Regions from separate parts of the Exiguobacterium sp. s16 genome, predicted to be linked through region 3. Evidence: riboswitches for the same ligand, from Rfam matches in the RefSeq annotation. Region 3 holds a riboswitch; each other region holds the start of a gene.
The links. A riboswitch is a leader RNA that binds a small molecule or an ion and turns the genes downstream of it on or off. The one in region 3 is predicted to bind thiamine pyrophosphate.
Positions count from the first base shown of each region.

Region 1: it holds a riboswitch for thiamine pyrophosphate, as region 3 does, so the genes downstream of both, thiW (energy coupling factor transporter S component ThiW) here and KNP86_RS06205 (YkoF family thiamine/hydroxymethylpyrimidine-binding protein) in region 3, are expected to answer to the same signal.
Region 2: it holds a riboswitch for thiamine pyrophosphate, as region 3 does, so the genes downstream of both, tenA (thiaminase II) here and KNP86_RS06205 (YkoF family thiamine/hydroxymethylpyrimidine-binding protein) in region 3, are expected to answer to the same signal.
Region 4: it holds a riboswitch for thiamine pyrophosphate, as region 3 does, so the genes downstream of both, thiT (energy-coupled thiamine transporter ThiT) here and KNP86_RS06205 (YkoF family thiamine/hydroxymethylpyrimidine-binding protein) in region 3, are expected to answer to the same signal.

Region 1 is NZ_JACSLM010000003.1:20,788-26,410, forward strand. Features, by position in the region: gene KNP86_RS07000 (LTA synthase family protein) at 1-1,020, opposite strand, end outside; gene KNP86_RS07005 (VOC family protein) at 1,134-1,532, opposite strand; gene KNP86_RS07010 (hypothetical protein) at 2,026-2,292, opposite strand; gene thiW (energy coupling factor transporter S component ThiW) at 2,356-2,844, opposite strand; TPP riboswitch at 2,909-3,007, opposite strand; gene KNP86_RS07020 (hypothetical protein) at 3,032-3,352, opposite strand; gene KNP86_RS07025 (aminoglycoside phosphotransferase family protein) at 3,395-4,363, shown strand; gene KNP86_RS07030 (hypothetical protein) at 4,365-5,111, opposite strand; gene KNP86_RS07035 (hypothetical protein) at 5,204-5,623, opposite strand, start outside.
Region 2 is NZ_JACSLM010000003.1:65,469-71,091, reverse strand. Features, by position in the region: gene KNP86_RS07320 (SDR family oxidoreductase) at 1-462, opposite strand, end outside; gene thiE (thiamine phosphate synthase) at 486-1,124, opposite strand; gene thiD (bifunctional hydroxymethylpyrimidine kinase/phosphomethylpyrimidine kinase) at 1,096-1,932, opposite strand; gene thiM (hydroxyethylthiazole kinase) at 1,932-2,720, opposite strand; gene tenA (thiaminase II) at 2,717-3,391, opposite strand; TPP riboswitch at 3,474-3,578, opposite strand; gene pelG (exopolysaccharide Pel transporter PelG) at 3,640-5,088, opposite strand; gene pelF (GT4 family glycosyltransferase PelF) at 5,069-5,623, opposite strand, start outside.
Region 3 is NZ_JACSLM010000002.1:524,941-530,563, reverse strand. Features, by position in the region: gene KNP86_RS06225 (energy-coupling factor transporter transmembrane component T family protein) at 1-480, opposite strand, end outside; gene KNP86_RS06220 (ABC transporter ATP-binding protein) at 477-1,085, opposite strand; gene KNP86_RS06215 (ABC transporter ATP-binding protein) at 1,061-1,807, opposite strand; gene KNP86_RS06210 (ECF transporter S component) at 1,800-2,375, opposite strand; gene KNP86_RS06205 (YkoF family thiamine/hydroxymethylpyrimidine-binding protein) at 2,368-2,961, opposite strand; TPP riboswitch at 3,041-3,141, opposite strand; gene KNP86_RS06200 (GTP-binding protein) at 3,204-4,397, opposite strand; gene KNP86_RS06195 (hypothetical protein) at 4,500-4,763, opposite strand; gene KNP86_RS06190 (SMP-30/gluconolactonase/LRE family protein) at 4,776-5,623, opposite strand, start outside.
Region 4 is NZ_JACSLM010000001.1:440,335-445,957, forward strand. Features, by position in the region: gene pknB (Stk1 family PASTA domain-containing Ser/Thr kinase) at 1-894, shown strand, start outside; gene rsgA (ribosome small subunit-dependent GTPase A) at 939-1,823, shown strand; gene rpe (ribulose-phosphate 3-epimerase) at 1,825-2,481, shown strand; TPP riboswitch at 2,501-2,601, shown strand; gene thiT (energy-coupled thiamine transporter ThiT) at 2,678-3,250, shown strand; gene KNP86_RS02295 (thiamine diphosphokinase) at 3,250-3,837, shown strand; gene rpmB (50S ribosomal protein L28) at 3,896-4,084, opposite strand; gene KNP86_RS02305 (Asp23/Gls24 family envelope stress response protein) at 4,338-4,700, shown strand; gene KNP86_RS02310 (DAK2 domain-containing protein) at 4,723-5,623, shown strand, end outside.

The sequences.
Region 1 (5,623 bases), on a different contig from region 3:
GCCGATTTGCTCATAAAAGTTGGCGCGGTTCCAAAACTCCTTGTCGAACGCATGCATCGCGGCCGTATCATAGCCGGCTCGGCGCAACTGCTCAGGCAAGGCGTCAAACGTGTTCGTCGCATACTGCGTATACACCGAACCTGATTTGACAGGATAGAGCGAGGCGTTGACGGTAAATTCCGCATCAGACGTCCGGCCCTCGTGCGTCTGATGATAAAAATTCGGGAAATACAGCATCTCATCACGAAGCGCGTTCAAATTCGGCGTCAGTTCCTGCCCGTTGACCGTCTGACCGATTACGGACGCTTGGAACGACTCGAGTTGGACGACGATGACGTTCGTATCGGCTGTGGCGTCAACTGGTTCGGTCGCTAACGCTTCGATTTGGCTGCGCTCCCGTTCTGTCAGGTCGCCACCGAGATGAAGGGCGTCCTGAATGCCGCGGAATGCATCGAGGCCGTGATAGCCCCAAAAGCCGAGCTGATAATACTCGCGCATATTTGAAATCGGGCTTTTCCGGTGATCTGTTTCGGCGTAATGAACAACGGTCGGGACGGTAAAGACGATGAAGCCGACAAGAAAACCGGTGACTGCCAAACGGCGACCGAGAGATTTCGATTCCAAGACCGGCTGTCGCTTCATATAGACGAGGATGGCCGCGTAGACGAGCAAATCTGTGAACAAGATGAAGTCAGGAGCTTGAATCAGTGTCAGAAAGCCTCCCCCGACGTCTCCCATCTGGCCGATATCAGACAGTAGGGCGGCCGACAGCAAGTTGCCGAAATAGCGGTAGTACCAGACGTCCGAGATGAGGAGCGTGCTGTGCAGAAACAGCGACGCGAACAAAATCCAGCGGCGCGTCTGTTGTTTTATGAGTAGCGCCCAACTCGTCATCATCAAGATGGTCGCTAGATTGATGAACAAAAAGCGCAGGTCGAACGCGCTCGCCGTCAACAGACTGAATAGGAACAGCTTGGTGAGGGAGAGCGATAAGTAACTCCAATAATCGAGATATTTCATGAAAGGCCTCCAAACGGTACGGACAAAGTGTGTTCTCTGTCATGTACCTGTTCGAAGACGGCGAAAAACATGAGGGTGTGCGATTTTGGCAATAAAAAAAGCGAGGCAGCGCCTCACTTGATGACAAACGTGTCCCGGAGCTCGATAATCGTGCCTTCCGGGGCTTTTAATTTACTCAAATGACCGTCAACGACGAAGTAGATGTTCCCGCCGTGCTTTGGTAGGAACGTCACGCCAAGTGATTCTAGCCGTCTCACTTCCGCTTCGAGGTCATCGACATAAAGCGCGAAGTGGACCGGGCCGGCCACGTGCTTCGAATAAGGCGACAACGTCTCGTCGACTTTTGCCGTTTGAAGCTCGATATAGAAATCGCCAAGTTTGAGCCAGCTGTTGAACGCTCGGGTGTGGAAGTCAGGCGACTCTTGGACGAGCTCGAAGCCGAGCGCCTCATAGAATCGTTTGGACGCCTCATAGTCGGGCGTTTGGATGCAGAGATGGTGGATTTGTTTCATGATGTCACTCCTTTCTTTTAGTTTATCCATTCAACGTTCTGAACGGAACTTTTCTTCACGTGAGACGTATCGGACACCGAGGAGGGAATGACGATGCAGATTCAATAGGAGTTGCCGAAAGATGACTAAATCCGGTTCAACTTACACCATAACCAGCGTATTGATGAGTAAGAAAAGAAGGAAAATAGCTCCTGAAAATATTAATACGCCTAATAATAGTCCTCCTTTTTCGTCATTAAATTTTTTGATATACAAAACGGAAAAAATAAGTAGCACAGTCAACATAACGGTCAAAGAAACAAAGAGTAATGTAATCGAATAATTCGATATAATTCCATGGTGAAAAAAGAATTCAGATATGAAGATGAATAAAAACAATAATGTTCCTGCTAACAATAAGTAAAAATAAAGATTTCGATTATTACTCATCACTAAACACTCCTTCTTCACTAGAGTTGTAAAACCATCGCATCACGTCAAACAGGGACAGCCGTCATAAGTCGGCCGTCCCTGTTTTCGTCGTCGTTGAGCCTTGAACAGCGTCGCCCGCTTTGAAAAAGAGGACGATGGCAGCCACTCCGAAAATCGAGATGAACACATTTTGGAGCAGCACATCGACGAACATCGGCTCGCTGGAGAACGTGCCCGTCGCAATCTGAGCATTCCAGCGGGTGAACGTGGCGATGCGTTCAAGCGTGTACAAGAGACCGGATATGAACAGGCAAGCGGTGGCAGCCAGTAATAGCGTCAATCGATTCAAGACATGACCTCCTAATATCTGATATCCTGATTTTACCATTTACTATCGGTGGGAGGGAAGTATTTATCGCTTCGCCGTGAGTGGTCGCAATTGCTTGACCCGAGCCAAAACAATCCAGCCGAGCACGGCCCCAGTCACACTCGAGGCAAGGAAGGCTGGGAAGAAGAACAGCGCCCCGAACTCGCTCCCCATCAACACCTTGGCGTACGGGACGGCGACGAGCGAAGCGATGAGGCCGGTCCCGATGACTTCACCAAATGCGGCGAAGGCGACGCGGTTCGTCTTCATATAGAAGACCCCGGCCAAAAGCGCCCCAATCATACCTCCGGGAAAGGCCAAGAGCGACCCGGTACCGGTCATGACACGGACGATTCCGGTCACGAACGCAACGAGAACGGCCCCGATCGGCCCGACGGTGACGGCGGCGATGACGTTCACCATATGTTGAATCGGATAGGCACGGGCGACACCGGTCGGAATCGAGATGAACAGGGAACCGATGACGGCGATGGCGATGAGCATCGCCATCCAAGTGAGTTGTTGAATACGCATAGATAGTCTCCTTTCAAAATGAAAACGCCACTTCTCCAAGTGGAAAAGTGGCGTGGAAAGACAGACGAATCCCACACCACTTCCCTACGCTGGTATGAGCCAGATCAGGTTCGAAGGGTCCGGCGCATGCCGTCTCAGCCCGAAGGCTCCCCTAGTGGTCGTTTATTAACATGAGTATAGTATACCGTCATTTGACGCGGTCGAGCTTTCGTGGTCGGAACGTGACATAGGTGATGCCGACGAACAGGCCATACAACAAAAGGGAGAAGACGAGATTGATCAGCCACGGGAGTGTCCCCATGAACACGGCGACGGACGCGTTTTGAAACCAGACGAGCGAGAGCGACAGCCCGACAAAGCTGAGAACGAGCGTTGTCCAAAAGCCGACAGCTCGGCGCTTGAACAGACGCCAAACGAGCAGCCCGATGATGAGACTGACGACGGCCGTCGCCCCTAAGTACATATACAAGATGGCATCGACCGGGTATGAGTAATATACAACGTCCATATCGTTTCCTCCTAGGAGATGATGAAAGAAAGGGTGAAAAAGATGAGACAGGCAATTCCATGGCGTGACCGATCGTTTCGTGAACGGTTCGAACGATGGATTGAGGCAAACGTGCCGAATGCGAGGTGGCACGTGATCAAAGATACCGATTTGACGTACTTGCTTGTTGGCGCGCTCAATGAGGAACGTTACTACGCCAAAGCGGTGACCGACATCAGCCGCGGCGAAGCCAATCTGTCGGCGTTTCTTGCCGAGCGGCATCCTAATTTCGTGCCTGACGTCATCACCATCGATTCAGCCCGGAACTGGTTGCTCATGCGAGGCATCGGCGGAGAGGCGCTACGTGAACGGCCGGACGTGAGTCGATACGAAGCGGCGTTGCGTCAATACGCACAGCTGCAGCGACAGGAGATCGACCAGATCGAGACCTGCTTGTCTTACGGCATCCCGGACCGCCGACCGGCCAAGTTGAAGGACGAAATCCGCACGTATTTACCTGAGCTCTGCGCCGGGCTCGAGCGATACAAAGCCGAGGCCATGCTCGCGCTTCAAGATGAATTGATCGCCATGTGCGATGAGCTGGCGACCGGGATGCCGATGAGTCTCGAGCACGGTGATTTGCACGGCGGCAACATCTTCTGGCGGGAACGGACGAATGATTTGTGTATCCTCGACTGGGGCGACGCGACCGTCACGCATCCATTTTTCAGCGTGCGCGTGTTTTGGAACGCGCTGTACGACTTATTGCCGGAAGAAGACGAGGTCGCCTGGTATGAACAGATTCAAACGATGCGTACGGTTTATTTGGAAGCATGGAGCGGCGTCGCACCCAAGGACGTACTTTGGCGTCATCTATTGATCGCCGAGGAGCTCGGTTGCGTCTATCGTGCCCTGTCGTGGCATGTATATGTGACGAGATACCGGTACGATGTAGCTGAGTCGAGCGATAAGCCGGCGCAATGGCTCGATTTGCTACTCGAGTACCGGGACTTGAAACGACGCTTCCCATAAGTCATTCATACTTCTCAAGTAAGTTTTCATAATCCGTCTCGCTCCAAAACAGCGGAGCAATCGACTCCGGCCCTTTGAAGATCTCACCGTCTCGGTCGTAGACGATGGCGTAGCCGCCTTCGACTTCAAAGACGATCAAGTCGGCCTTCACTTCCTTGACCCCGTTTCCCGCGATGATGACGTTCTCGAGCGGATCGCGCGCCAGTTGTACGCCCCATTCGTCGAGCTCGACGATGAGCGCGGATGTGTAGGCATGGCGATTATAGAGCGTCTGGAATTCATCTTCGGTCAAAACGACGTCCGTCGGTGGGGCACTCGTCCCATATTTTCGTTTCTCGATTTCTTCGACGAATTGAAGGAACGATGCTTCTTGCCAAAACAGCGGCGCGACCGACTCGGGACCGTTGGCGATGTCTCCGTTCTCGCTCTCATAGACGGTGGCGTACGTGCCGTCATCGAGTTTGAATGGATGAATATCGGCGTATGTATGCTGGATGCCGTCGCCGGCGATGACGACGTGCTCGAACGTCTCGCGGAACGGGGTGAGTCCATCGTTCTCGAGTGCCTTCAAGAGCGGCGGGACTTTTTCATATTGGTCGAAGACGTCTTTAAAATCTTCTCGCGTCCAAGCGGTGATGTCTTCGGACGACGGTTCATTTGTATCGGCCGGGACAATGGGTTGCTCAACGGAATCGGTGCACCCGGTCAGCAAAAACACACTGAATCCGAGTAGGCCTAGGCGTTTCATCAATCAAACCTCCTAAGAAAGTTACATTTTTTTCCTGTTATCAATGAGCGTAGCATGTTTGCCAGTCATTGAGAACCCGGGTACTTTCTCGCTCAGGGTTGCCGCTTCAAGTAACGGTCGAGTGCCTCGTGAAATCGTTGTTGCTGCTCGAACGGGATGTCATGATCGGATGCGGGACCATAGCGAATCAGATGATAGAGCGAGGCGTCGATATCTGTCAGCTCGATGCGTTCGAACCAGTCGACGACCGTCTCATTCGTCCGAAGTTTTAACTCAGGGGCGAGCGACGCGTTGAACGTGATGAGCCAATCCCTCAGTTCGATGTTCGTGAGCATCGGGAACGTTTGTGCAGCGATCGTTGCGTCCGCTTCGTGTGATGGTTGAGTAGAAGTGTCATCCGTAAAAAGGAACGTGAGTCCTTCCAGCCGTCGACGACGCAACCATTTCCGGACACTGTAAACAATCAATCCGGCAGCAGCGAGGATGGCGAACAGTGTTCCGAGTCCTCCGGG
Region 2 (5,623 bases), on a different contig from region 3:
AGCGCCCGGACGGACGATCGTATACGTAAGCCCGCTCTCCTCGAGCAGACGATCCGCATGGTGCTTCGCCACATAATATGGTTTCATCTCTTCCGGCCATGCCGAACGATCTTCTGCTTTCAAGGCGCTCACCATGACGAACTGTTTAACATTCCCGTTCTTGGCAGCCTCGATGCTTTTCGCCGCGCCGTCAAGGTCAATCAGGAGCGTCTTGTCGGCTCCGGTGCTACCACCTGAACCGGCTGCGAAGACGACCACGTCCATGCCAGACATTGCTTGTTCAAGTGACGAGACGTCACCTTCGAGGTCGCCTAGGACGGCCTGATAGCCTTTTGATGTGAAGTCATCGAGTTGCTCTTGTTTTCGAACCATCGCCGTGACTTGGTGTTTCCCTTCCTCGTGCAATCGTTCCACGAGCTGTTTTCCAATCTGTCCATTCGCGCCTATTACAAATACGTTCATCTGTCTTCCTCCTCGATTTGAATTCAGAGACAAGCGAAACGCCGTGTGGCCATGGCCACATCCGGTGCAGAAGCGATGGCTGAGATGACGGCGACGCCGTCCGCCCCGTCGTTCCGAATCATCGGGACATGTTCCGGTAAAATGCCGCCAATCCCCACGATTGGCAGCTCTCGATACATGGCTCGGACTTGGCGGATGAGTGTCGTCCCGTTCACTGCCCCGGCATCTTCTTTCGAAGTCGTCGGGTAAATTGGGCCAATGCCTACATAATCCGCATGCTCGATGGCCGCTGCTACTTCTTCGAGCGTGTGGACCGAGACACCGAGCCACTTATCTGGACCAATCCGCTCCCGAACGATTGCGGCCTCGGCATCGTCTTGTCCGATATGCACGCCGTCCGCATCAATGCGCGCCGCCAGTTCGACATCGTCGTTGATGATGAACGGGACGTCGTACGAACGACAAAGTGCTTGCAGGGTCCTTGCCATCGCTTCTTTTTTATCCCCATACAGTGCCTCTTTACCTTTTTCACGAAATTGAAAACATGTCACGCCACATTGGAGTGCCATTTCGACCGTCCGTAACATGTCTTTCGTGTTCGGTGTCCCGCATACGAAGTAAAGCCGCAACTGTTCAGCGAGTGCCCGCCTTGATGGATTCAATCGTCACACCCTCCTCTCCATACGCCACATATGCCCAATGGTTCGTCGGTCCGTGTCCGGCGCCGATCTCAAGGCCATGGGTGATGGCGCTTTGAATGAACCGCTTCGCCGTCACCGCCGCCTCCATGATAGAACGACCTTTGGCAAGTTCCGCTGTAAGCGCCGCCGAAAATGTACAACCGGTACCGTGCGTATCGCTCGTCTGGATGCGCGGGGCCGAGAGAAGGAACACTTCCGACTCCATCATGATCAAGTCTTCGGCAGTTTCACCTTCGAGATGGCCGCCTTTTAAAATAACCGCGCGCACGCCGTACGCTAACATCCGCCGAGCCGCCTCGAGACGATCATTAAACGATCGAATCGTCAACCCGGTCAGCACTTCCGCTTCCGGCACGTTCGGCGTGACGACTGTCGCGAGTGGCAACAAGGAGGTCTTGAGCGCATCGACCGCCGTGTCCTGTAAAAGCGGGGCCCCTCCTTTCGCAATCATGACCGGGTCGACGACGAGTCGGTTGAAGACATGACGTTTCACCCCGGTAGCGACTGCCTCGATGCGCGCCGCATCAAATAACATCCCGGTCTTACATGCTGCGATCGAAAAGTCCGAACCGATTGCATCGAGTTGTTGCGTGATGAGTTCCGGCGACACCGCTTCGACCCCATGCACCCCGCGCGTATTTTGAGCGGTGACGGCCGTCAGAACGCTCGTCCCGAACACCTCTAGCTCTTGAAACGTCTTCAAATCGGCTTGGATTCCTGCTCCCCCGCCAGAGTCCGAACCGGCAATCGTCAATACTTGCGGCCGCATCATGACACCACCTCAATGCGGTCGCTCGGCAACTCGACGGCTGTCATCTTGCCGAGTTCATTCAAGAAATGAACGGGGAAGTCGCCCGGTCCATCCGCCAAAGCGGTAGCCAGTTCGCCGCACCGCGCATATCCGGCGAGCGCTGTCGCCGTGGCCGTCAACGCGTCGGATTCGACCGCAAGGAACGCACCGACGACCGCACTGAGTAAACAACCGGTCCCTGTCGTCCGGGCCATTGCTGCGGTGCCGCCTTTGATTTCAATCGTCGCGTCCCCGTCGCTGACGACATCCGTCTCTCCGGTCACGGCAACGACACAGTTGTAGCGTCGTGCCGCCGCGCGTGCGATGTGATTCAAATCAACCCGCGTTTCCCCAGCGTCCACGCCGCGCGCCGCCGCGTCGAGACCAATCAATGTCGCGATTTCTCCGGCATTGCCTCGGATGACCGTCACGCGGACGTGTTGCAAAATGGATGTAGCGACGTCACGTCGAAACGCGGTCGCCCCGACACCGACCGGATCGAAGACGACCGGCCGGCTCGATTCATTCGCCGCCTGTCCGGCTCGAATCATCGTACGTTCCGTCGTCGCATCGAGTGTGCCGATATTGAGTACGAGCGCATCGCTCGCAGACGCCATGTCCGCGACTTCTTCGACGGCTGACGCCATCACCGGCGCAGCGCCGATGGCGAGCAACCCGTTCGCCGAAAAGTTAGCGACGACGATATTCGTAATGTTATGGATGAGTGGCCGTTCGGCTCTGACTTTGTCCCATAAGTCGCGCTTCATCGTGTCACCCCCGCCGGTAAATCCCACGACTCGAGCGTCCACGCCATTTCCCAAAACGCATGTTCATAATAACAACTCTTCAAGAACAGCTGTTGATACCGGACCCGTTCTTCCGCTGTCGCTTGTCCGGCGAGCACGTCGAGCCGTTCAAGCTGTTCCTCGACGAGATCGCGGAACCATTCCGAACCGTACGTCGCAATCCACGTCGCATAGATCGGATGATCGGGTGTCGCATCTTTCAATCGCTCCCCGATCTCATAATAGACCCAGTAGCACGGCAAAATCGAAGCGAGCACATCACCGAGCGTCGGACCGGCCTGTTGCATATGGAGCGCATAGGCGTAAGCCGTCGGGGCCGGCTCAAACGTCGCCCACTCCGCCTCCGTCACGTTGAGCAAGGTGAAAAACTCACGGTGCAACGCATGCTCCGCTTCGATGGTATGGAGCGCGTGCGTCAAAAAGCGGCTCGCTACTTCCATGTTCGGGGCGAGGGTCGCCCCTTTCGCCTGTACTTTGGAGAACTGGTTCAAATAGTATGAATCTTGCATGACGTAATGCCTAAATTTCGCCTCGTCGAGTTCGCCTGTTCCGAGCTCGCGGACGAACGGATGGTCAAAGCTGGCTTGAAACAAGGCCTCGGCCTCTTGTCGAAGATGTGCGGTGAATGTCATTCATGTCTCCTCCTTTGTTATAAAAAAAGACGCCGCCTCCCATAACGGAAGCGGCGTCGGATTTACACAAAGTGTACGAGAACAATCGGTTCGCCCACTTCCCTACGCTAGCGTGAACTAGATCAGGTTCAAAGGGTCTGGACCTCGTCCATCTCAGCCGCGTCACGCGACTCCCCTAGTGGTAAACATTATGAAATTCGGTCGTCTACGACCACATCATATCAGTCTTTATCTTTGTTGAAAACCCTTTATCGCGAGAAGCGACGGTTCAACAACGTCCCCATTTGGGAGAAGCGTTCGGTGCCAAGCTTGCGTCGATTCGAGGCCGCGAACACGTAATAATCGACTTTGCCCATGTAATAAATCAAACGCAGGCCGGCCAAGAAGAACGTGATTGTCGTGCTGACGGCAAAGCCGACGCCGTACCAATCGATGCCGCGCGGCAAGAGCAAGAGCGTGAACAACGCATTCAACGTGAAGAACGAGATGTTGACGAACAATGCCCCTCGTCGATCCTCGAAATAGAGCAACAACAACGTCAAAATAAGGATCATCGCGTTCGCGAACGCCGCGAGCGTCGTCATCCGAAAGATTTGACCGATTTCGTCCGGCACACCGATCCAACCGACGAACACCCCTGCCATCAGGATGGCGAACAACGTCACGACGCCTTGGCTGCGCGCGAGTCGAATCAGCTCATTTTTCAACACGGACGTCATCGTCTGTTTCGCCTTCTCGATTTGATGGAGCGCCCCGCCGTAGTTGATCAGTCCATAAAACGTACGATAACGCTCATAAAATCGTGTCTCGACGGCGACGACGAATAGCAGTTGCGTCGGGATGATCGTCAAGTACGACCAAAAGATGGCCGTGTCATAATACGGATTGAACAAGAACGAGTCCGCGATGATGACGCGTCCTTCTCCGAACCAGATGATAAAGTTCGTGACCCAAATCCCGAGCACGTACAACACGCCGATGGCGAACAAGTCTGGATAGCGGTCGAAGTACTTGAAGTAAGAGAACTCTTTCACGGCGTAGCGGAGTGGGAACGTCCGGAGCATCGCGAAGAACAACCCGAACAACGTCACAATCATCCCGACCGTGAAACCGAGCAATAGCTCGAGACTCGACGGGTCGACCATGAGACGGCTAATCGCATAGACGCTCCCGACCGAGATGAGTCCGCCGAGCAAGAAGCTATAGGCCACCGCTTGATAATACTTGGCGGCACTTAAAAACAAGAACATGACCCAGATGACGTTAATCGTCATGAATAAAACGAACAACGTCAGTTTGTACAGAAAATCGAGCGGCGACAATAGCCAAAAGATACTATACAGCAAGCCTGCAACGAGGATCGTCACTTTGAGCATCCCGGTGAACACCGGGAAAATCTCATGCGCTTTCTTCTCGTAAAACAAGTCCGCCACGTATCGGGTGACGACGAGCTGTTGGAAGCTGAACAAGATTTGCGAGAAGATGAACGCGTACGAGACCGAGATCATGAAGAGCGTCCGTTCGGCGAGCGATAACGTCGGCATTTGGAACGCCAACCATTGAATCGTCCCGACGACCAAGATGACGATCAACCACGGTCCGGATGTGACGAGGCCCGAGAACGTGTACGCCTTCAACCTGGACGAATAGTAGTCTTCTTGGAACAACTTCTGCAACTTAAACCCGATGCCCGCCATACTGTTCCCTCCTCGTTTCATAGATGGCCTTGTAGCGGTCCACGACTTGTTGGAGACGATAGTATTGGCGGACCCGCTCCCGCCCGTTCTTACCGAACCGCATCCGTTCCTGCGGATAATCCATCATCCACTCGACCTTGTCCGCGACCGCTTCCGGATGAACCGGGGGCACGATAAACCCGGCTGGACCGAACGGGTCGTCTTCTCGGCCGTACAGGAGCTCGGAACAAGCCCCGACATCGGTCGCGACCCACGGGATGCCGGCTGCCATGCCTTCAAGAATCGCGAGCGGTTGACCTTCCGAGATACTCGTCAACAGAAGTAAATCAAACTTCGGCAAATAGGCTTGGACATCAACCTTTCCGGCGAGCTCGACATAATCGGTCAGCCCGCTCTGTTCGATGAGCAACCGGCACTCTTCCGCATATTCCTCATCCTCATCGAGCGGTCCCATGATCGTCAGCTTGAACAGACGATGCCGCTCCTGCAAAATCTTGGCGGCGTAAATCATCGTCTTCAAATCTTTGATTGGCAC
Region 3 (5,623 bases):
CAGTTGCATCAGTTCTTTTTTTAGAATCGGAAAGAAACGAAAACCGACGAAGACACTATATGCGATTTTTGGTGACAGCTTTCCTTGTTGCATCAAACTGTAGACGAACCGTTTCGGGTCCGTCGTCAGCGTGAACAGAAGCGACAAGGCTGTGAATGCCAACACACGTAAGGAGAGCGTCGCTGCTAGCATCACATTCTCGTCGGTCACATCATTGCCAAACAGCTTGAACACGACATCTCCGCTTGATTGCTTTCCAAAGACGAGCGTCGTCCACAATGTCCCGAGCGCGGTCAATAAAAATGGGATCATGAACAACCCCCATCTTCTCCAGCTCACAGCAGAGAATAGCGTTTGAAGTGTAACTGTACCGAGAAAAACAGCAAGCGGAGTCCAAGGGTTATACATGAAGGCGAGACCGAACATGAGACATGCCACGGTCAGAAATTTAATCGTCGGGTTCATCTCATGAAATGTCATCGCGATTCCTCCATCAATAAGCCGTGGGTGCGTAGTAATTCTTTTTCATCCCAGAGTGAAGCGTCATATGGCCCACTCAAGTCGCCGTCACACATCAAATAATATGTGTTCGCAATCCGCGCGAAGCTGAGGTCGTGCGTCACAAACAAAATCGTCTGGCCGGATCGTGTTCGTTCGACCATTAAGTCATAGAGCGCACGAAGCGATACCTCGTCTTGTCCGGCAGTCGGTTCATCAAACGCAATCAGTTGTTTATTAGACAGCATCATCACTCCGATGGCGAGCCTTCGTTTTTGACCGTGACTAAGGGAGAGTGGATGGTGGTCACGCACTGATTCGAGCCCGAGCCGCGTTAAGACGTCCTCAATCGGGCGATTATGGCCATATGCGAGTTCTCGGGTCACATCATTCGTAACGAATAGATGCGCCGGTGATTGCGGGACGAGGCCGACTTCACGATGTTTCCGGGCTAGGCTTCGCAGCCATGTCGACTTTCCGCTACCATTTCGACCGAGCACCGCAATGAGATCACCCTCAGCGACCTTTAACTCGCTCGCTGCTAATTGAAATGTTTTTCGTTTTAATTCCGGTATGTGAAATAACATTTTTTTCCTTGTTCAACTTTAATTGGAGAGAACGCATAATCTGGTCGGACGATGAACGGTCCATCATAGTCGATGCGCCCACTCACGAGCTTTATTTGTCGGTCAAAAAAATCACCCCATATGTATGGCCGATGCTCGATGACGACAACGTTTACGGTCTGTGCGACGCCGTCGAGCCAACGAACGAAATGATGGGCGGTCTCAGGATCGAGGTGAGCGAGCGGCTCATCGAGGAGGAGCCACTCGGGGCGGCCAATCAAGGCACAAGCGACGGCAATTTGCTGCTTCTCACCCCCCGATAGGTCATGAATGGTACGGTGACGATAATCGGTCAAATGCAACGCCTCTAACATTGTGGTGACACGGGCCATCATCTCGTCTCTCGCGACGGCAAAGTTTTCGAGCGTGAAAATCAATTCTTCTTCGACCGTCTGCATGACGAACTGACTGTCCGGGTCCTGAAAGACCGTTCCGACGCGCCGGTTCACTTCGCCAGCTTCATACGTATCATAAGAGCGATCGAACAAGTGCAGTCTGCCCGTCACGATGCCATCACAATTGTCCGGATAGAGACGATTCATCAAAGCGAGCAATGTTGATTTTCCCGACCCACTTGCCCCTGTAATGACCGTTCTCCCTTTTGTTAGACGTAGTGTGATATCCGTCAAGACATCGCATTTCTTGTTCGGATAACGAAATGTCAGATGTTCTGCCTCAACCATGCATACGGTCCTGTCGCGCGAGAGCATACCCATCAAGCGCGCCCGTCCGAAGCAACAAGTCGCTCAAAATCTTACCGCCCAGACCAGCAATCAACATCCCGCTCGTTGCGCGTAGTGCGAACATCGTAGCCACATATGTCGGACTGAGGGCATTGAGCCCTCCCATGACGTACGTATATGCGAAACTTGTCACAGCAGCACTGAATCCGGCGAGCATGAGCACCCAAAGATCATAGCGTTTATAACCCGTCAAAGCGAACGCCGCTTCGGCGCCGATCCCTTGAACGATCCCGACTAAAATGATGCGCGGTCCGATGGCGTTGCCAATCATCATCTCAATCGTCGCCGCAAGCACTTCGGACAAGAATGCAGCCCCAGGCTTGCGAATGATATAAGCTGCGATAATCGAGACGATGAACCATATCCCAAAAATCCATTCGTAGGCGATTGGTCCAATCAGACCGGCCCACAAGTTCCCAGCATGGACGAACGCCAAATAGACCACCGCGAACACGACCGATAAAATCGACAACAAGACGATCTCTTTTAACTTCCACGATTTAAGCATCCATGCGTCCCTCGTGTGACGGACTGTTCACGCTGAACGTCACCGTCATGACGACGTGGCTTGTCTTCTGTCGGACGCGATCAAACGTCGCCTCATAGAAAGCGAACACCGGCTCGATGTCCCCATGTATACCTGAGGCGTAATGCATCGAGTCATTGAAGACACCTCGCTCTTTCGCAAAAGCGATTTCTTCGTAGATGATGTCCATATAGTCGTCATCACCGAGCGGATAGAGCGCGAACTGTGAGGAGACATATTGCGGACCGACGGGACCATTAAGCGGTTCGCTCGACACAACGAGCACTTCATCTCCGGCCGTATCCCCTGGACACCCGACCGAGAACGTCCCGCTCATCGACACATGTTCCCCTGTCTTCGTCGCGTGTGACAGCACGGTCTTAGCCACATCGAATACATGCTCACTTCGTCCACGGATGACCGTCGACACGTCATCGGTATGTCGCCAGACGTTTTGTAAATCCGTCTCCTTCAACGCCCCTTTGATGATGCTCACGAAATCGGTCGTCATCGGGCTCAGTGTAAAGCGGAACCCGACGATCGGGCTCGTTCCACATTGTTTGTTCATGTTCTATTCCCCCTTATTATGTGTACACAAAAAAGCCGCATCCATGAGAATGCGGCCACTCGTCCAATTTTAATCCATTAGAAAAAGTGCCACACTTCCTCACGCCGGTATTACCCGGATCGAGTCATAAGGGATTGGAGCCATGCTCACATCTCAGCCGAAGCACCCCTAGTGTAGTCCAATGTATGCGGTTGTTCATGCAAGAATCAGTATAGACGACCGCTTTCATTTTGTAAACGGTCTTATGAGAACGTGACGACCTCGTTCCCCGGAAGTGTGTCCCGGAGCGTCGACCAATCTAACGCTATTTCCTCATCTGTCAACAGACACGCGTCGAGTCCGGCCTCGATGACCGAACGATCCATCCGCTGCCCGATCAAGACGAGCTCCGTCTGTCGGTCCCCGTACGGTTCGACATAGTCGGCGGCGAGTTCCGGTTCGGCCGCGAACATGTGATGACGCTCATCTTCCGGAAGCGTCGCGAGCCAGCGCCCGGCATGTTCGAGCGTCGAGGCGTAGCCCGCTTGTGAAAACAGACAGGCGAGGTCGTTCCGGGAAGCAATCCATAAGAACCCTTTCGCGCGGACGATTTCTTCCGGGAACGCCTCGATCCAGGCATGGAGACGCTCCGGGTGGAACGGCCGACGCCGACGATAGACGAATGAACTGATGCCGTATTCTTCCGTCTCCGGCGTGTGCACATCTGTCTCAAGTTCTTGAATCCACCCGGCCGCATGCATCGCCTGTTCGAAATCGAACAAATTGACATCCAACAGCTCGGTCAATTCCACGTTCGCATGGACAGACGTCAACAGCTTCGCGGTTGGGTTGAGCGCCTTCAACAGTCCGGTCATCTCGACGAGTTCGGTCTCGGTCACGCGATCCGCCTTGTTCAAGACGATGATATCGGCGAATTCGACTTGGTCGACGAGCAGGTCGACGACTTCGCGGACGTCCGTCGCCTCGATCGCCTGCTTGCGTTCATGGAGGGACTCGCCCGAGTTGAAATCTGTTAAGAACCGAAACGCATCGACGACGGTCACCATCGCATCGATATAGACTCGGCTCGTCAAATCGATGCCGAGGGCGTCATCGGCATATGTAAACGTTTGGGCGACCGGGATCGGCTCTGAGATACCGGACGACTCGATGATGATTCCGTCGAGGTCCCGCTCGTTCGCAAGCTCTGCTACCGCCTCGAGCAGGTCCTCACGGAGCGTGCAACAGATGCAGCCGTTCGATAGTTCGACCAACTTTTCGTCCGTCCTTGAAAAACCGCCCTGTTCAATCAATCGCTCATCGATATTCAACTCGCTCATGTCGTTGACGATGACGGCGTATTTCTTGCCCGTCCGATTGTTCAATATGTGGTTCAATAGTGTCGTCTTACCGCTTCCTAAATAACCGGACAGCACGGTGATCGGGATTCGTCTCATTCTACCCACTCCTAAATCGTAATGATTACTTTTTAGATAATGACGGGTCGGTGACGTCTTGTCAAGAAAAAAACACGCCCGTTTCCGGACGTGTTCTCCTGCCTATTCCTCTAACGCCTTGCGTTCGGCCTCTGAGCGTGGATAGGCGTTCGCCTGCCATTCGGCTCGATAAATCGAGTCGAGCTGGGTCAGACCGACCTCATCCGCGTCCTTGTCGGCATCCACACTCGGCGTCTCATCCCACCGCGGATTCAAATACGTATGATCGTCTTCCCGGTTTGCCTCCAACAGCTTTTGAATCCCGACCCGGGCGACCGCCGCGAGCGCCAAACCGATTCCCGCACGAACGAGCAATCGTTTTACCATCTTCGTACCTCCTTATCGACCAAACCGATAGAGCGGCATCCCTTTCACATCTGTATCAATTTTAAAGACCGACCCTGCGTCCGGATGGGCCTCGAGCGCCGCGTCATCCATTCCTTCGCGCGCCGTCGTGATCGCAAGTTGTTTCAAGTCATCACCGACGAAACAGCATGACGTGACGTTCGGGGCCGGCACGAGCACCTCGAGCACTTTTTCACCCGTCTTCGGGTTCCAGCGCGAGACGCGTCCGCCCGCGAAGTGGGCAATCCATAAAAAGCCGTCCTCATCGGATGTCATGCCGTCCGGGAATCCTTCCTCATCTTTGAAATCGATGACGACTTCCCCATCCCCGAGTGTTCCTGTTTTCAAGTCGAACGGGTATTTGCGGACCGTCTCGGTCGGTGTATCGATGTGGTAGAACGTCGAGTGGTCCGGAGACCATGTCAGACCGTTCGACAGCGTCAGTTCACTGAGCATGACCTCGGTCGTGCCGTCACGGTTCAAGCGATAGAGCGTCGCCTCGTTCTCCTCGTCGTTGAGATGAAGCGTCCCGGCAAAGATTCGTCCGTACGGGTCGGCCTTTCCGTCGTTGAAGCGAAGATCCCCTTCCGGGTCATCGAGTTCGACGAGTTTATCGAGTCGCTTCGATCCCTCGTCCCATTCATAGATGCCGTCTTTCAAGCCGACGACGACGCCGTCTGTCACTTTCGGGACCGCAAACCCGATCTGTTGTCCCATATCGAACGATGACAGCTCGTCTTCCTTTTCGTCGTACCACCAAAGTGTGTGTCCTTCGATGTCGACCCAATAGAACCGTTTCAGTTCAGCATCCCAACACGGGCCTTCCCCAAGTGTATTTCTGA
Region 4 (5,623 bases), on a different contig from region 3:
GCTGACGAGATGTCCCGTGCCGTCGTGCCGGACGTCGTCGGCATGACGAGCGACGAGGCGACGACCGAGCTCGAAACGGCCGGTTTTGTCGTCGAGGCAACTGAACGGGCAAGTGACAACATCGCCGCTGGCGACGTCATCTCGCAGACACCGCAAGCCGGACGGAAGCCGAAACGTGGGACGACCGTGACGATTGTCGTCTCGGCCGGAAAAGAGACGGTCGAGATGCCGGATGTTGAAGGACTGTCCCAGTCGTCGGCCGAGCGGACGCTCAAAGATCTTGAGTTCACGGACATCGAGATTCAGTCGGAGGCATCCGAGACGGTCGATAGCGGGGATGTCATCTCCCAATCGATCGCCCCAGGCAACGAGGTCGTCCCATCTGAAGAGACGGTGACGCTCGTCGTCTCGACCGGCAGCAATAAAATCGAACTCGCCAACTTGGCGGGCTATACGTTCGAGGAAGCGACAACGTATGCCGAACAGAATAGCTTGAAAATCGTCAAACGTGATGAGTATTCAACGAGCGTTCCTGCGAATCAAATCATCCGTCAACTCCCGACGGCCGGTACGGCAGTCGACCCGGGGACGGAACTGACCGTCATCGTGTCACAAGGGGTAGAACCGACGGACGTCTCGATTGAACGGGAAGTCAACGTCGAAATCGAGCCGCCCGCTGAAGGCGAAGAAGCCGAGGCACTCGAAGTCGTCATTCGGACGGTCGACGCCCGTGGCGAAGTCGAGGTGTTGCGTGATAAGATAACGGAGACAACGACTTACTCGTATACGCTCGTCATCGCACCGGACGAAGTCGGAACCGCGACGATTGAAGTCGACGGCGAAGTCGTTCGCACGGATACGGTGACTTACGCACAAGCAAAAGATTCACAATGAAGAGGTGGCGTGCGCGTCGCCTCTTTTTCTAAGGAGGGAATGGAATGAAAGGTACGATTATTCGATTACAAGGCGGATTTTATGACGTCATGACGGAAGAAAAACAAGAGATCCGTTGTCGCGCCCGCGGCAATTTCCGCAACCGGAACATCTCGCCGGTCGTCGGTGACGATGTCGACATCCAAGACCAAGGGGATGGTACCGGTTATATATTGGCTGTTGACGAGCGGTCGAACCATCTCGTCCGCCCGCCGATTGCCAACATCGATCAAGCGTTCTTGTTATTCTCGGTAAAAGAGCCGGCGTTCTCGTTCCATCTGCTCGACCGTTTCCTCGTCTTGATCGAGTCGAAGCAAGTCCATCCGATTATCGTTTTGACGAAAATGGATTTGTTGACGGAGGCGGAACGGGAGAAGATTCACGAAGCAGCGGCTTTATATCGTTCCATCGGCTATGAGGTCATCGAGACGTCGACCGAGGACGGGTCGGGGATCGAAAAAATCCGCGGGTCGTTTAAGGAGAAGACGAGTGTGTTCGCCGGACAGACCGGGGTCGGTAAGAGTTCGCTCTTGAACGCGGTCGCACCTGAGCTTGAACTTGCAACCGGGAAGATCTCGAAATCACTTGGGCGCGGTAAGCACACGACGCGTCACGTCACGCTGATCACGCTCGCTGACGGGCTCGTGGCCGATACGCCTGGTTTCTCGAGCCTCGAGTTCCCAGAAGAACTCGAAGTCGAAGAGATGCGCTGGTGTTTCCCTGAGTTCGTCGAGCGGCATGATGACTGTAAATTCCGCGGTTGTGCCCATTTGAACGAACCAGGTTGTGCCGTCAAAGCGGCCGTCGAGGCGGGAGAAATCGCTTCCACCCGCTATGAGAATTATGTTACGTTTATGGCAGAGTTAAACGATAGACAACGGAGGTACTAACATGATTAAAATTGCACCATCGATTTTAGCGGCGGACTTCGCCAATTTAGAGGCAGAAGTGAAGGCGGTCCAAGAGGCCGGAGCGGATTACATCCATTTTGACGTCATGGACGGTCAATTCGTCCCGAACATCTCAATCGGCCTACCGGTGTTAGCGAGCTTACGGAAGAAGTCGGACATGGTACTCGACGTCCATTTGATGATCGACCAGCCCGAACGGTTCGTCGAAGATTTCATCAAGGCCGGGGCGGATATCGTCACGGTTCACGTTGAAGCGACGAATCATTTGCATCGCGTGTTGCAACAAATCAAAGCGGCCGGCGCCAAGTGTGGTGTCGTCTTGAATCCGCATACGCCGCTGTCATCGATTGAACACGTGCTCGGTGACGTCGACATGGTGCTCCTCATGACGGTGAACCCTGGCTTTGGGGGCCAGGCATTCATCGAATCGGTCGTCCCGAAAATCTCGGCGCTGAGCGAGATGCGCCAAGCGCGTCGTCTCGACTTTGAAATCGAGATTGACGGCGGTGTCAACGCAGAGACGGCGAAATTATGCATCGACGCTGGCGCTGATGTGCTCGTGGCTGGTTCAGCCATCTATAACGAGCCGAGCTATAAAGACGCAATCGATAGCATTCGTCACGCTTCTCGTGTATAATCGTCGATAGAACAACAAATATTGTCGCAAGGGGTGTCACATTCTGTGGCTGAGAGGCATTTGCTAACCCTTTGAACCTGTTCCGTTCACACGGACGTAGGGATGTGGCGAAAATGCACGTTGCTACTCGATAGCAGCATGGCGTTTACGTCATGCTGCTTTTTGTCGTTCGCTCATATAATAAGGAGGGAATAAGATGAAACAACGTTTAAAACTACAGGCGCTCATTGAAATCTCATTGTTCGCCGCACTCGGCTTGATCTTTGATTTGCTCATCCCGTTCCGGATGCCGCAGGGCGGATCGATCAGCCTGGCGATGTTGCCGATCTTTGTGATGGCGTACCGCCATGGATTAAAAGGCGGACTGGCGACAGGAGCGCTCGTCGGAACGCTGCAACTGCTGTTCGGGGCTTACATCTTCACACCGGTCCAGTTCCTGCTCGACTACACGTTCGCTTACGGTGTCGTCGGGATGGCCGGACTGTTCGCTGGTCAAGTGAAACGGGCCGCCAAGGACGAGGCGAAAAAGACGCTCGTCGTCTACTTGGTGCTCGGGGCGCTCCTCGGTTCTTTGCTTCGCTACGGCGCCCACGTCTTATCAGGGATCGTCTTCTTCGCCGAGTACGCGGAAGGGCCGGTCGTCGCCTATTCGTTCGCTTATAACATGACGTATATGTTGCCGTCCTTCCTCGTGTCGGCCGTCGTCCTCGTTCTCTTGTTCGTCTCGGCACCACGTTTCGCCACGCTCGCGACCCGGGGTCTCCGCTAATGCGGGTGTTGATTGTGGCGGCCAGCCCGGAACCAATCTCGGGACTCCCGCGTGACGTCGATTACATCATCGGCGTCGACGGGGGATACGAGACACTGTTGAACCACGGGCTGAACCCGGATCTCGTCGTCGGCGATTTCGATTCCTTCACGGGCGAAGTGCCGATTGACGCCGTCCGTTACCCATCTGAAAAAGACGTGACCGACCTCGAGATTGCGCTCGAGGCGGCCCGTGGACACGGGGCGACGGAGATGCTCGTGTACGGCGCTCTCGGTGGACGCCTCGACATGACGCTCGGCAATATCGGACTGCTCGAGGCATATCCAGAGATGCGTTTGTTCACGGCCGGGCAAACCATTCGTCTTGTTGGAGCTGGGCGTCACGAGCTCCCACGTCAAGCTGATCATTATTTGTCGCTCATCCCGTGGAAGCGGGCGAACGTGTCAATCCGCGGCGTCAAATATCCGCTCGACCGTCACGATGTCGTCAGCCATGAGGCGCTCACGATCTCGAACGAGTGGGCCGGCGAATCAGCGGATTTGATCGTGCACGAAGGTATGGTCCTCGTGCTGTATATCAAAAAATGAACACAAAAAAATCCCATCGGCGAATGCCGCTGGGATTTATTTCGTTCGTGTATAAAAATTATACGCGTTCAACGAGACCTGATTTAAGAGCGCGAGCTGAAACCCAAACTCGTTTAGGTTTACCGTCAACGAGAATACGAACTTTTTGTACGTTTACACCCCAAGTGCGTTTTGTCTTGTTGAGTGCGTGCGAACGGTTGTTACCTGATTTAGGTGATTTACCTGTTACGTAGCATTTACGTGCCATGCGTTTCCCCTCCTTTTTTATGTGGGTTCGTCCTAATAGACACTCGTTTATATTAGCACGGGTTTTTTCACGATGCAACTAGAAAATCATAGGATGACAAGAAAAAAACTTGACATTACTGGAAAGGATTTTAATAATGAATGAGGGTTACGGCTACAATTGACCGAGTTTATGGAGCAGGTTCTTTTAATAACTAGGTACTTATTGTAGAATGTAGTGAAGGAATCATTCCGAATGAAGGAGGCTACTCCATATGGCAATTGAAATGAAGACAACATATGGCAATATTGACATCACGAACGACGTGGTCGCAACACTCGCAGGCGGTGCGGCGATGGAATGTTTCGGCGTTGTGGGAATGGCGTCTCAAGCTCAATTGAAAGACGGGATTGCAGAACTATTGAAGCGTGAAAACTACGCCCGAGGCGTGGTCGTACGTCAAGATGGAGAAGACGTACATATCGACATGCACATCATTGTGAGTTACGGGACGAAAGTGTCGGAAGTCGCATATAACGTGCAAAGCCGTGTAAAATACACGCTCGGTGAAACTTTAGGATTAAACGTTTCGTCGGTAAACATATTCGTACAAGGCGTTCGTCTGACGAATGACTGACGAGAACGAAGGAGGATTTGGTGTGGGTTTAAAACGTTTAGATGGATTGGTGTTCGCGAACATGGTCGCGAACGGTGCAGCCAACTTGAGCCAGAATGCGGATTATGTAGATTCGCTTAACGTCTTCCCGGTGCCGGATGGCGACACGGGGACGAACATGAATTTGACGATGACATCGGGTGCGAAGGAAGTGGCCGCACTCAACACGGCAAATATCGCTGACGTCTCATCGAAGTTTGCACGTGGTCTCTTGATGGGGGCACGCGGGAACTCCGGTGTTATTTTAAGCCAATTGTTCCGTGGCTTCGGTAAAGCGATCGAAGGAAAGACCGAAGTGTCGACAGTCGATTTCGCTGAGGCATTGAAACGTGGTGTCGACACGGCATACAAGGCGGTTATGAAACCGGTTGAAGGAACGATTTTGACGGTTGCTCGTGAAGCGGCCGACGAAGCGCTCCGTGCTTCAGAGTCGACGAGCGACTTCAACGAGTTCATGGAACGTGTGATCGTGGAAGCGAAAGCTTCACTCGAGCGGACGCCGGACTTATTGCCGGTCTTAAAAGAAGTCGGCGTCGTCGATTCGGGCGGCCAAGGCTTGCTCGTTATTTATGAAGGGTTCCTTGCGAGCCTCGAAGGAAAAGAGCTCGAGAAGCCACATGCACCGGTCATGGATGCGCTCATCGAAGCCGAACATCATGCCCACGCCGCGCAAGGATTCATGTCGACCGAAGACATCGAGTTCGGTTATTGCACGGAAATCATGGTTCGTTTCCAAGATGCGAAGTTGAAGGATGCCCCGTTCAACGAGGACGCGTTCCGCAACGAACTGTCTGAACTCGGGGACTCACTCCTCGTCGTCGCAGATGAAGAGTTGCTTAAAGTTCACGTTCACGTCGAGACGCCAGGCGACGTCATCACGAAAG